DNA from 2 places in the Asanoa sp. NPDC049475 genome. Region 1 is predicted to be linked to the other one. Evidence: riboswitches for the same ligand, from Rfam matches in the RefSeq annotation. Region 1 holds a riboswitch; the other holds the start of a gene.
What was found. A riboswitch is a leader RNA that binds a small molecule or an ion and turns the genes downstream of it on or off. The one in region 1 is predicted to bind cyclic di-AMP.

Region 1 (4,351 bases):
TGGCCAGCGCCCGCCCGAGCTCGACGCGCTTCTGCACGCCGTAGGGCAGCAGCCCGACCGGCAGCCGCCGCCACTGTTCGAGCTCGAGGAAGTCGATGATGTCCTCGACCTTGGCGCGGGCGGCGACCTCGGCCCGGCGGGCGCGGCCCAGCCAGACCAGGGCGGCCAGCGTCCCGTACTCGATGTGGTGGTGTCGGCCCAGCATCAGGTTGTCGAGGACGGTGAGGTTCGCGAACAGCTCGACGTTCTGGAAGGTGCGCGCCATGCCACGGGCGGCGATCTGGTGCGGCCGGCGGCCGACGAGGTCGGCGCCGTCGAAGACCACCCGCCCGTGCTGCGGACGGTAGACGCCGGACAGGACGTTGAAGATCGAGGTCTTGCCGGCGCCGTTGGGTCCGATGATGGCGAAGAGCTCGCGCTCGCCCACCGTGAAGCTGATGCCGTCGATCGCCTTGACCCCGGCAAAGCTCAGCCGCACATCGTCGAAGACCAGGATGTCTCCGCTCACGCCGCCACCTCCCTGCGGTCGGCGGAGCGCGAGCGAGGATCGCTGAGCCGCCCGCGCTCGCTCATGACAACCACCGCTTGCGCCGCTTGTAATGCTTGACGTCGCGGAACGAGCGCCGGGCGGCGCCGGTGTCGGCCGCGCCGAGGCCGAGGTAGAACTCGCGCACGTCGTCGTCGGCGAGCAGTCGGTCGGCCGGTTTGTCGAGCACGACCTTGCCGGTCTCCAGCACGTAGCCGTGGCTGGCGATGCTCAGCGCCATCGCCGCGTTCTGCTCGACCAGCAGCACCGCCGTGCCCAGCCGGTTGATCTCGATGATGATCTCGCGGACCTGGTCGACCAGGCGAGGTGCGAGCCCGAGGCTCGGCTCGTCGAGCAGCAGGTAGCGCGGTTTGGCCATCAGCGCCCGCCCCATCGCGAGCATCTGCTGCTCACCGCCGGACAGGTAGCCGGCCGTCTTCCGGCGACGGTCCTTGAGCACCGGGAAGAGGCCGTAGACGTGGTCGAGCCGGTCGCCGACGGCACCCGCGTTGGTGTGGCCGCCCACGCGGAGGTTGTCCTCCACGCTGAGCTCGGCGAAGATCCGGCGTCCCTCCATCACCTGGCTGACGCCGCGCCGCACGACGGCGGCCGGGCGCAGGCCGTGGATGGGTTGGTCGTCGAGGGTGACCGAGCCCTTCGTGACCGCGCCGTCGTGCACGTCGAGCAGCCCGGTCAGGGCGCGCAGCAGGGTCGTCTTGCCCGCGCCGTTGGCACCCAGCAGCGCGACGACGGCTCCGCTCGGCAGGTCGAGTGACACGCCGCGCAGCACGAGCATCACGTCGTCGTAGACGACTTCGAGATTTCTGACTCGCAGCACCGCGGCGCCCCACTTACGTGGTCAGATGTGGCGTGAGTCACAAGGTGGAACACATTTAACTACGTGATCACCCTCCGTCGCTAGGGCCGCCTCGCGGATTTTGCACTGCCACTGAAGTTTCTTTGCCGGTCACCTGTGAGGTGTCCCGCTTTCGGCGCGGACCATTCAGCCGAATAGGCGCAGTTCGCCCGCGCTCCCCTTGTGCTGGTGGGGCAGGGGGTTACGGTGGGTCCGCCGGTGTGGTCCTCAGTCATCCCCCCGGGTGGCACCGCGCCGGTGCCGCCGAATCGCCGGCCCGCGCCGCGCCCCTCCCCCGGGCGCCACGACGACCCGGGCCATGACGGCGAATCGGGGACCCATACCGAGCACAGGGGTGAATCCGCGCGGTCCGCGCGGTAGGGCGTCCTTCTCGTCCGAATCCGACAGCTAACCCGGTAGGCGGCCGTTGGAGAAGGGTCTGCCTTTGTCGTCAGCACGGATGTCGCTGCGTGCGCTCGTGCTGGTCGCCATGGCGGTCGTCGTCGCCGTGCCCGCGGGCGCAGCGTCGGCCGAACCGTCGGCCAGCGAGCTCACCACCAAAATCAACAAGTCGTCTGCCGAGCTGGAGAAGGTCGTCGAGGCCTACAACAAGCTCAACGAAGAGACCAAGGCGACGAAGACCCAGGCGGGCAAGGTGGCCTACCGCCTCGCGCCGCTGCAGAAGCAACTGGACGAGGCCCAGGCCGACGTCGGCGACATCGCCGTCGCGGCCTATCAGTCGGGCCGCTTGGGCACCGCGGCGGCGCTGCTGGGTGACAGCGACGGGCTGTTGTCGCGGATGTCGGCGTTGGACTCGTTGGCCCGCGAACGCCAGACCTCGATCGACGCGTTCCAGGAGACCCGCGAGCAGCTCGCCGCCGACCAGCAGCGGCTGGCGACGGTGCGGGCGCAGCAGGACGCGCAGGCCAAGGAGCTGAAGGCCCGCAAGAAGAAGATCGAAACCGACCTGGACAAGTTGTACGACCTGCGCAAGCAGGCCTACGGTTCGTCGACGTCGGGCGGGTCCTCCTATTCCGGCAAGATTCCGTCGGTGTCCGGCAAGGCCGGTGTCGCGGTGCGGTTCGCGTACAACGCGATCGGCACTCCGTATGTATGGGCGGCCGAGGGACCTGACGGTTATGACTGTTCGGGGCTGACGCTGGCCGCCTGGAAGGCGGCGGGCAAGTCGCTGCCACACAACGCGGCGATGCAGTGGGACGCGGTCGCCCACATCTCCCGAAGTCAGCTGGCCGCCGGAGACCTGGTCTTCTATTCAGGGCTGGGCCACGTGGCGCTCTATGTCGGTGGCGGTCAGGTCATCCACGCGCCCACGTTCGGCGAGTCGGTGAAGCTGGCGTCGGTCGACATGATGTCGCCCTACGGCTACGGCCGGGTGCGCTAGTCCCGCTGACGTGTTCCGGCAGGCGTGTGCCTGCCGGAACACGTCGGCTCGGCTGAGCTCTAGACCGAGACCCGGGTGTCGGCCCAGCCGAGCGCCGTGCGGGTGACGTAGGACCACCAGCCGATGTGCGGGCCGTAGCGCGCCCGTAGGTCGGCCGGGCTCGGCGCCGGGGTGCCGTAGAGCTGCTCGGCGACCAGGCGGAACTGGCGCATCTCCAGCGGGACCTCGTCGGCCCGGCCCAGACCGCGCAGCAGCAGCGCCTCGGCCGTAAAGGTGCCCACGCCGGGCAGGGCCAGCAGGGCCTGGCGGACGTCGCAGTAGGGCGCGGCCCGTAGCCATCGCTCGCCGAGCTGGGCCACGCCGGCGGCCACCTCGCGGACGCGCGTGGCCCGCTGCGGGTTGCCCGTGTAGGCGAGCAGGCGGTCGTCGGGGAGGGCGGCCACCACCTCCAGGGCCGGGAACGCGCGGTAGACCACGTCGTCGACCACCAGGGAGGGGCCGAGGTCGGCCGCCATGCGCCGGCGACGGGCACCGGCGAACCACTGGGTGCTGCGCTGCGTGAGCGTGAAGTAGACCGTCGCCTCGGCCAGCGAGGGGAAGCGGACCTGGTGCAGCCCGCGCGCCACCCGCAGCAGCGGCGCCATCGCCGGGTCGGCGTCGGCCACCGTGTGGAAGCCGCGCAGGTCGTCGCGGAGACCGAGCCACTCGGAGACGGCGCGCTCGACAGCGGTGGCTTCGCCGAACGACAACGCCGAGGACGCGAAGACCGACAGCCGCACGCCGCCCGAGTCGTCGGCGCCGACCTCGGCCACCACGGCCGCCCCCGCGGCGGCCTTGGTGACGTCGGGATGGGCGAACGCGCGGCGCACGACGCCGTCGGCGACCCGATGCTCGCCCGCCATCGGGGTGAACCCTTCGAGCGCACGGACGCTCAGGGCGAACTCGTAGGGTTGGGCGGCCTCCAGGACCGCCCGATGAACCACGGTAGGTGTCATACGACCAAGCTCCCGCATGGGTACGACACTTTTCCAGCCCGGCGGGCGTAGCCCACAGCAACAGTGACAGACGAGACACGAGAACGGCCGGCGTCCCCCAACGGGAACGCCGGCCGATTCGTCGCTAAGCGAGCCTTACGCGGCCTGCAGGCCCTCGGCCCGGGCGAGCTCGCGCAGCCGGCCCAGCGCCTGGATCTCGAGCTGGCGGATCCGCTCACGGGAGAGCGAGAACCGCGACGCCACCTCGGTCAGCGAGTGCTCGCGACCGTCCTCGAGCCCGTAGCGCGCCCGCATGATGCCGGCCGACCGGTCGTCGAGGTGGTTGAGCAGGCTCTCGATGCGCTGCCGCTCGAGCGTCGAGAGCACCACGTCTTCCGGGGACGGGGCGTCGTTGTCGGCGACCAGGTCGCCGAGGTTCGTGTCGCCGTCGTCGCCGACCGGAGTGTCCAGCGAGACGGTGTCCTGCGACCAGCGGACCAGCTCGTGCACCCGCTCGACCGGCACGCCGAGCGCGGTCGCGATCTGCTCGGGCTCCGGGTCGGAACCCAGCTCACGGGTGAGCTGGCGGGCCA
Region 2 (4,351 bases), on a different contig from region 1:
GCCGCCCCGGTCCAGTGCCGCCGCCGCGGCCTCGAAGCAGGTCGACGCCGCTGTGGCGAGTTGCGGGTCCGACAGCCCCGTGCGGGCCGCGGCCAGCCAGTCCCGGTGCCGGCGCAGCGGTGAGCGCAGGTGCTCAGTCGCTGCCGCGGCGGCGTCGGCCGCGATCGGGTCGTCCAGCAGTGCGGTCACCACCGCGAGCGGGACCACCCAGCCATCACCCGGCTGTTGGTCGATCATGCGGAACTCGAGGTAGCCGCGCGGGCGGATCGGGGGCACCAGGGTGCCGAGGTGTCGTTCCAGGTCGTCGAGGGTGACCGGGCGCGGGCCGTGGCCGCGCAGCCACGAGAGCATGGTCAGGCCGGCGGGCACCGTCCAGGGCGCGGGCGCCGGCTCCGCGATCATCGCCACCTTGGCCCGCAGCGCGTAGTGCGCCCAGTCCGCGCGGGGCTCGCCGCCTCGGCGGGGTGCGCGGGTCCGGGTGGCGTCGGTGCCGAACCGCAGCGCCTGGCGGTAGGAGACCCAGCGCGTGCCGCGGACGACCCGTGGCGAGTTGGCGAACGCGGCGAGCAGCACCGGGCCGATCGCGTCGGCGAGCCACCACCGCATCCGGTAGCCGGCCCAGCCGTCCGACTCGTCGCCGGAGTCCAGGCAGACCTGGACCGACGCCGAGTTGCACATCACCGCGAGTCCCTTGCCGCCCGAGCGGGCGTGGTACTCGGCCAGCGCCACGTACCGCGGGTGCGTGGTGATCAGCTCGGGCGTCCGCGTCGCGTCCAGGCCGGTGCCGTCCAGCGCAAGACCGTCGGCGGAAAGCGCGGCGCGGGTCACGGCGAGGTCCGCGCGGGTTCGCTCGACACAGTCCCGCAGGGACGCGCCCACCCCGGACGAGATCTCCAGCTGCCCTCCGGGCTCGATGGTGATCTGTCCGCCACCCGGCAGCGGCGCTAAGCCCGCCGTCGCCGCGGTGACGCGGGCGATCGACGGGCGGGTCAACGGCGCGCGGGGATCTCGCACGGGGTACTCGAGTTCCACGCCGACCCGCCCGATCGGGCCGACCCGAAATCCCGCGGCTGCGACGTAGGTCTCCGCCGCGCGCTCCGTGAGGACGGCGATGTCGTCCACGGCGCCTCCGTTGAGTGCGGTTGTCCGCGCACCGTCGACCGAAGCTCCGGCGGCGCGGGTTTTTGGGTGGGGTGGTGTGCCGCCCGGGAAGCCGGTCGGGGTGACTCCATTAGCGGTCCCGTGGGCCGGCTTGTCCAGCGAAACCGGCCAACTCGAAATGAACACCCGATTGACCACACGTTCGGCTGACATCCGCCAAACGGAGTCGGTTCTTTCACGTTTTTCCGTGCGCTTTCTTAAGCGCTCCTTACGTCACCGAAAGTCGTTGGTACGTAACGCATTTCGCGCCTAAGTAAGAGGCATCCGATCCTTGCGAAGAATAGGTCGGGATCGGTTAAGCTGACGGCGGCTTCCGCCGGATCATCCCCCCGGTGACACCGGCGCCGCTGCTGCCTAATCGCCGAGAGGCGAGCCGGGGACCCGTGTTCCAGGGGTGAGTCCGCGAAAGCGGTAGGGGTTGTTCCGTCCCGAACCCGTCAGCTAACCCGGTAGGCGGCCCTACCGAAGGAACGTGAATGACGCGCAAAGGACGTCCGCGCGCTGTTGTTCGGCGCGCCGCCCTGATCGGGACCGTGACACTGCTGGCCGGGCTTGCCCTCGCCCCAGCCGCGGTTGCCGCACCCAAACCAACCCCCACTCCCGCCGCACCCGCCGAGGGCGGCAAGAACGAGAAGCTCGACGACGTGATCGAGCGCACGAGCCGCGCCTTCGTCGAGGCCAAGAACGCCGTCGCCGACTCGCGCAAGAAGCAGGACCAGCTCAGCAGGGAGATTGCCCGGCTAGAGGTGCGACGGGCGGCATTGGAGCCGCAGGCCGTCGAGATCGCCCGGCACAACTACATGAACGGCCGGATCGGTCCCGCCCTCATGTTGCTCAACTCCCGCACGCAGAACGACTTCCTGGACCGGGCCGAGCAACTCGAACGGCTGTCGGAGTACGACAACCAGCGACTCGCCGACCTTGTGGCCACCCAGCAGCAGGCGCAGGCCGCCAAGAGCCAGCTCGACATCGAGGTCAAGCGCGAGGCCGCCCAGCTCAGCGTGATGAGCAAGCAGAAGACCGAAGTGGACAAGGCGTTCAAGCTGGCCGGCGGCAAGACGGTCAACGGCAACGTCTACGCGAACCTGCCGACCGCCCGGCAGTCGCCACGCGGCTCCGACGGCGGGTTCCCCGCACAATCGTGCAGCGTGGACGACCCGACCACCAACGGGTGCATCACGCCGCGGATGCTCTTCGCGCTCAAGGAGACGCAGCGGTTGGGCTACAAGCGGTTCGTCTCGTGCCACCGGGACGGCGGCCCTTTCGAGCATCCGAAGGGGCGCGCCTGCGACTTCTCGGTGTTCAAGACCAACGACTTCGGCAGCGGGGACGCCCAGGGCGACGCCCGGTTCTACGGCAACAACCTGGCGGCGTTCCTGGTCAAGAATGCCGACAAGCTCGGCATTCTCTACGTCATCTGGTACCGGCAGGTGTGGCTACCGTCCACAGGCAACTGGAAGCCCTACAGCGGCGTAGGCGGCGACCCGTCCAGCGACCACACCAACCACGTGCATCTTTCGATCCTCTAGCGGTGTCGGGTGTCGGGTGCCGGCCGTCGCGCCGGTGCCCGACCCGCCGGTTGGCGGGGTTGGCGACGATGCGGCTCGAGCCGCGGAATCGGCATCCGCACCTCTTTTTCGCAGGTCACCGTGATGCGCTCGCCGTGGTGGTCCAGGTCGATGCTGGCGTCGACCTCGCCGTCGCGCAGCGAGTAGATCGCCTCGTGCTGGCGGACGTCGACGCGCAGCCGCTTGCCGTGCCACATCAGCGCGAACTCCAGCCGGCTGATCCGCGCGGGCAGCCTGGGCGCGAACGTGAGGTGGTCCTCGTGGTCGCGCATGCCCCCGAAGCCGGCCACCAGACCTAGCCACGCACCGGCCAGGGCGGCGATGTGCAGCCCCTCGCGGGTGTTGTTGTGGATGTCGTGCAGGTCCATCAGCGCGGCTTCGCCGAGATAGTCGTGTGCCAGCTCGAGGTAGCCCACCTCGGCCGCGACCACTGACTGCGTGCACGCCGACAACGACGAGTCCCGGACGGTACGCCGCTCGTAGTAGTCGAAGTTGCGCAGCTTCTGCTCGTCGGTGAACGCGTCGCCGCACCAGTGCATGGCGAGCACCAGGTCGGACTGCTTGACCACCTGGCGGCGGTACAGGTCGAAGTACGGGTAGTTGAGCAGGAGCGGGTAGTCCTCCGGCGGCGTGTTGTCGAAGTCCCACTCCTGATAGCGGGTGAAGCCCTCGACCTGCGGATGCACCCCGAGCTCATCGTCGTACGGGATGTGCATGTTGGCGGCCGCGTCCCGCCAGGCGGCGGTCTCCTCGTCGTCGACGCCGAGCCGCCAGGCCCGCTCGCTGTGCCGGGTGACGCAGTCGGCGGCGACCAGCATGTTCCGCTGGGCCATCAGGTTGGTGTAGACGTTGTCGTTCTTGACCGCCGTGTATTCGTCCGGCCCGGTGACGCCGTCGATGTGGAACTTGCCGTGCCGGTCGTGGTGGCCCAGCGAGTGCCACAGCCGGGCCGTCTCGACCAGCAGCTCGAGCCCTATCTCGCGCTCGAAGTCGACGTCGCCGGTGGCCTGCACGTAGCGCCGGACCGCGTCGGCGATGCCCGCGTTGACGTGGAAACCGGCGGTGCCGGCCGGCCAGTAGCCGGAGCACTCCTGGCCGCGGATGGTCCGCCACGGGAACGCGGCACCGCGCAGGCCGAGCTGCTTGGCCCGGTCGCGGGCCATCTCCAGGGTGGCGTGCCGCCAGCGCAAGGCGTGCGCCACCGCGACCGGCTGGGTGTACGTCAGCACCGGCAGCGCGAACATCTCGGTGTCCCAGAAGACGTGGCCGTCGTAGCCGGGACCGGTCAGCCCTTTGGCGGCGATCGGCCGCAGCTCGGCCCGGGCACCGGCCTGGAGCACGTGGAACAGCCCGAACCGGACCGCCTGCTGCACCTCGGAGTCGCCCTCGACGTGCACGTCGGCGGCGTCCCAGAAGGTGTCGAGGTATTCGCGCTGCTCCCGGACCAGACCGTCCCACCCGGAGAACTCGGCGGCGGCCAGAGCGGCGCTGACCTGGTCGCGGATCGCCGGCAGTGACCGTCGGCTGGACCAGCCGTAGGCCAGCAGCTTGACCACGACCAGTTTCTCGCCCGGCTTGAGCACGCAGGCGATCGTGGTGCGCGCCCAGTCGTCGTGCGCCTC

Region 2: another riboswitch for cyclic di-AMP. It lies ahead of AB0J88_RS14080 (hypothetical protein); the one in region 1 lies ahead of AB0J88_RS25340 (NlpC/P60 family protein).

Annotation. Positions count from the first base shown of each region.
Region 1 is NZ_JBFAPY010000006.1:241,907-246,257, forward strand. It holds gene AB0J88_RS25330 (ABC transporter ATP-binding protein) at 1-508, opposite strand, end outside; gene AB0J88_RS25335 (ABC transporter ATP-binding protein) at 570-1,322, opposite strand; cyclic di-AMP (ydaO/yuaA leader) riboswitch at 1,688-1,820, shown strand; gene AB0J88_RS25340 (NlpC/P60 family protein) at 1,828-2,784, shown strand; gene AB0J88_RS25345 (hypothetical protein) at 2,844-3,779, opposite strand; gene AB0J88_RS25350 (sigma-70 family RNA polymerase sigma factor) at 3,915-4,351, opposite strand, start outside.
Region 2 is NZ_JBFAPY010000003.1:615,544-619,894, reverse strand. It holds gene AB0J88_RS14085 (glutamate-cysteine ligase family protein) at 1-1,122, opposite strand, end outside; cyclic di-AMP (ydaO/yuaA leader) riboswitch at 1,503-1,635, shown strand; gene AB0J88_RS14080 (hypothetical protein) at 1,638-2,690, shown strand; gene AB0J88_RS14075 (glycoside hydrolase family 65 protein) at 2,687-4,351, opposite strand, start outside.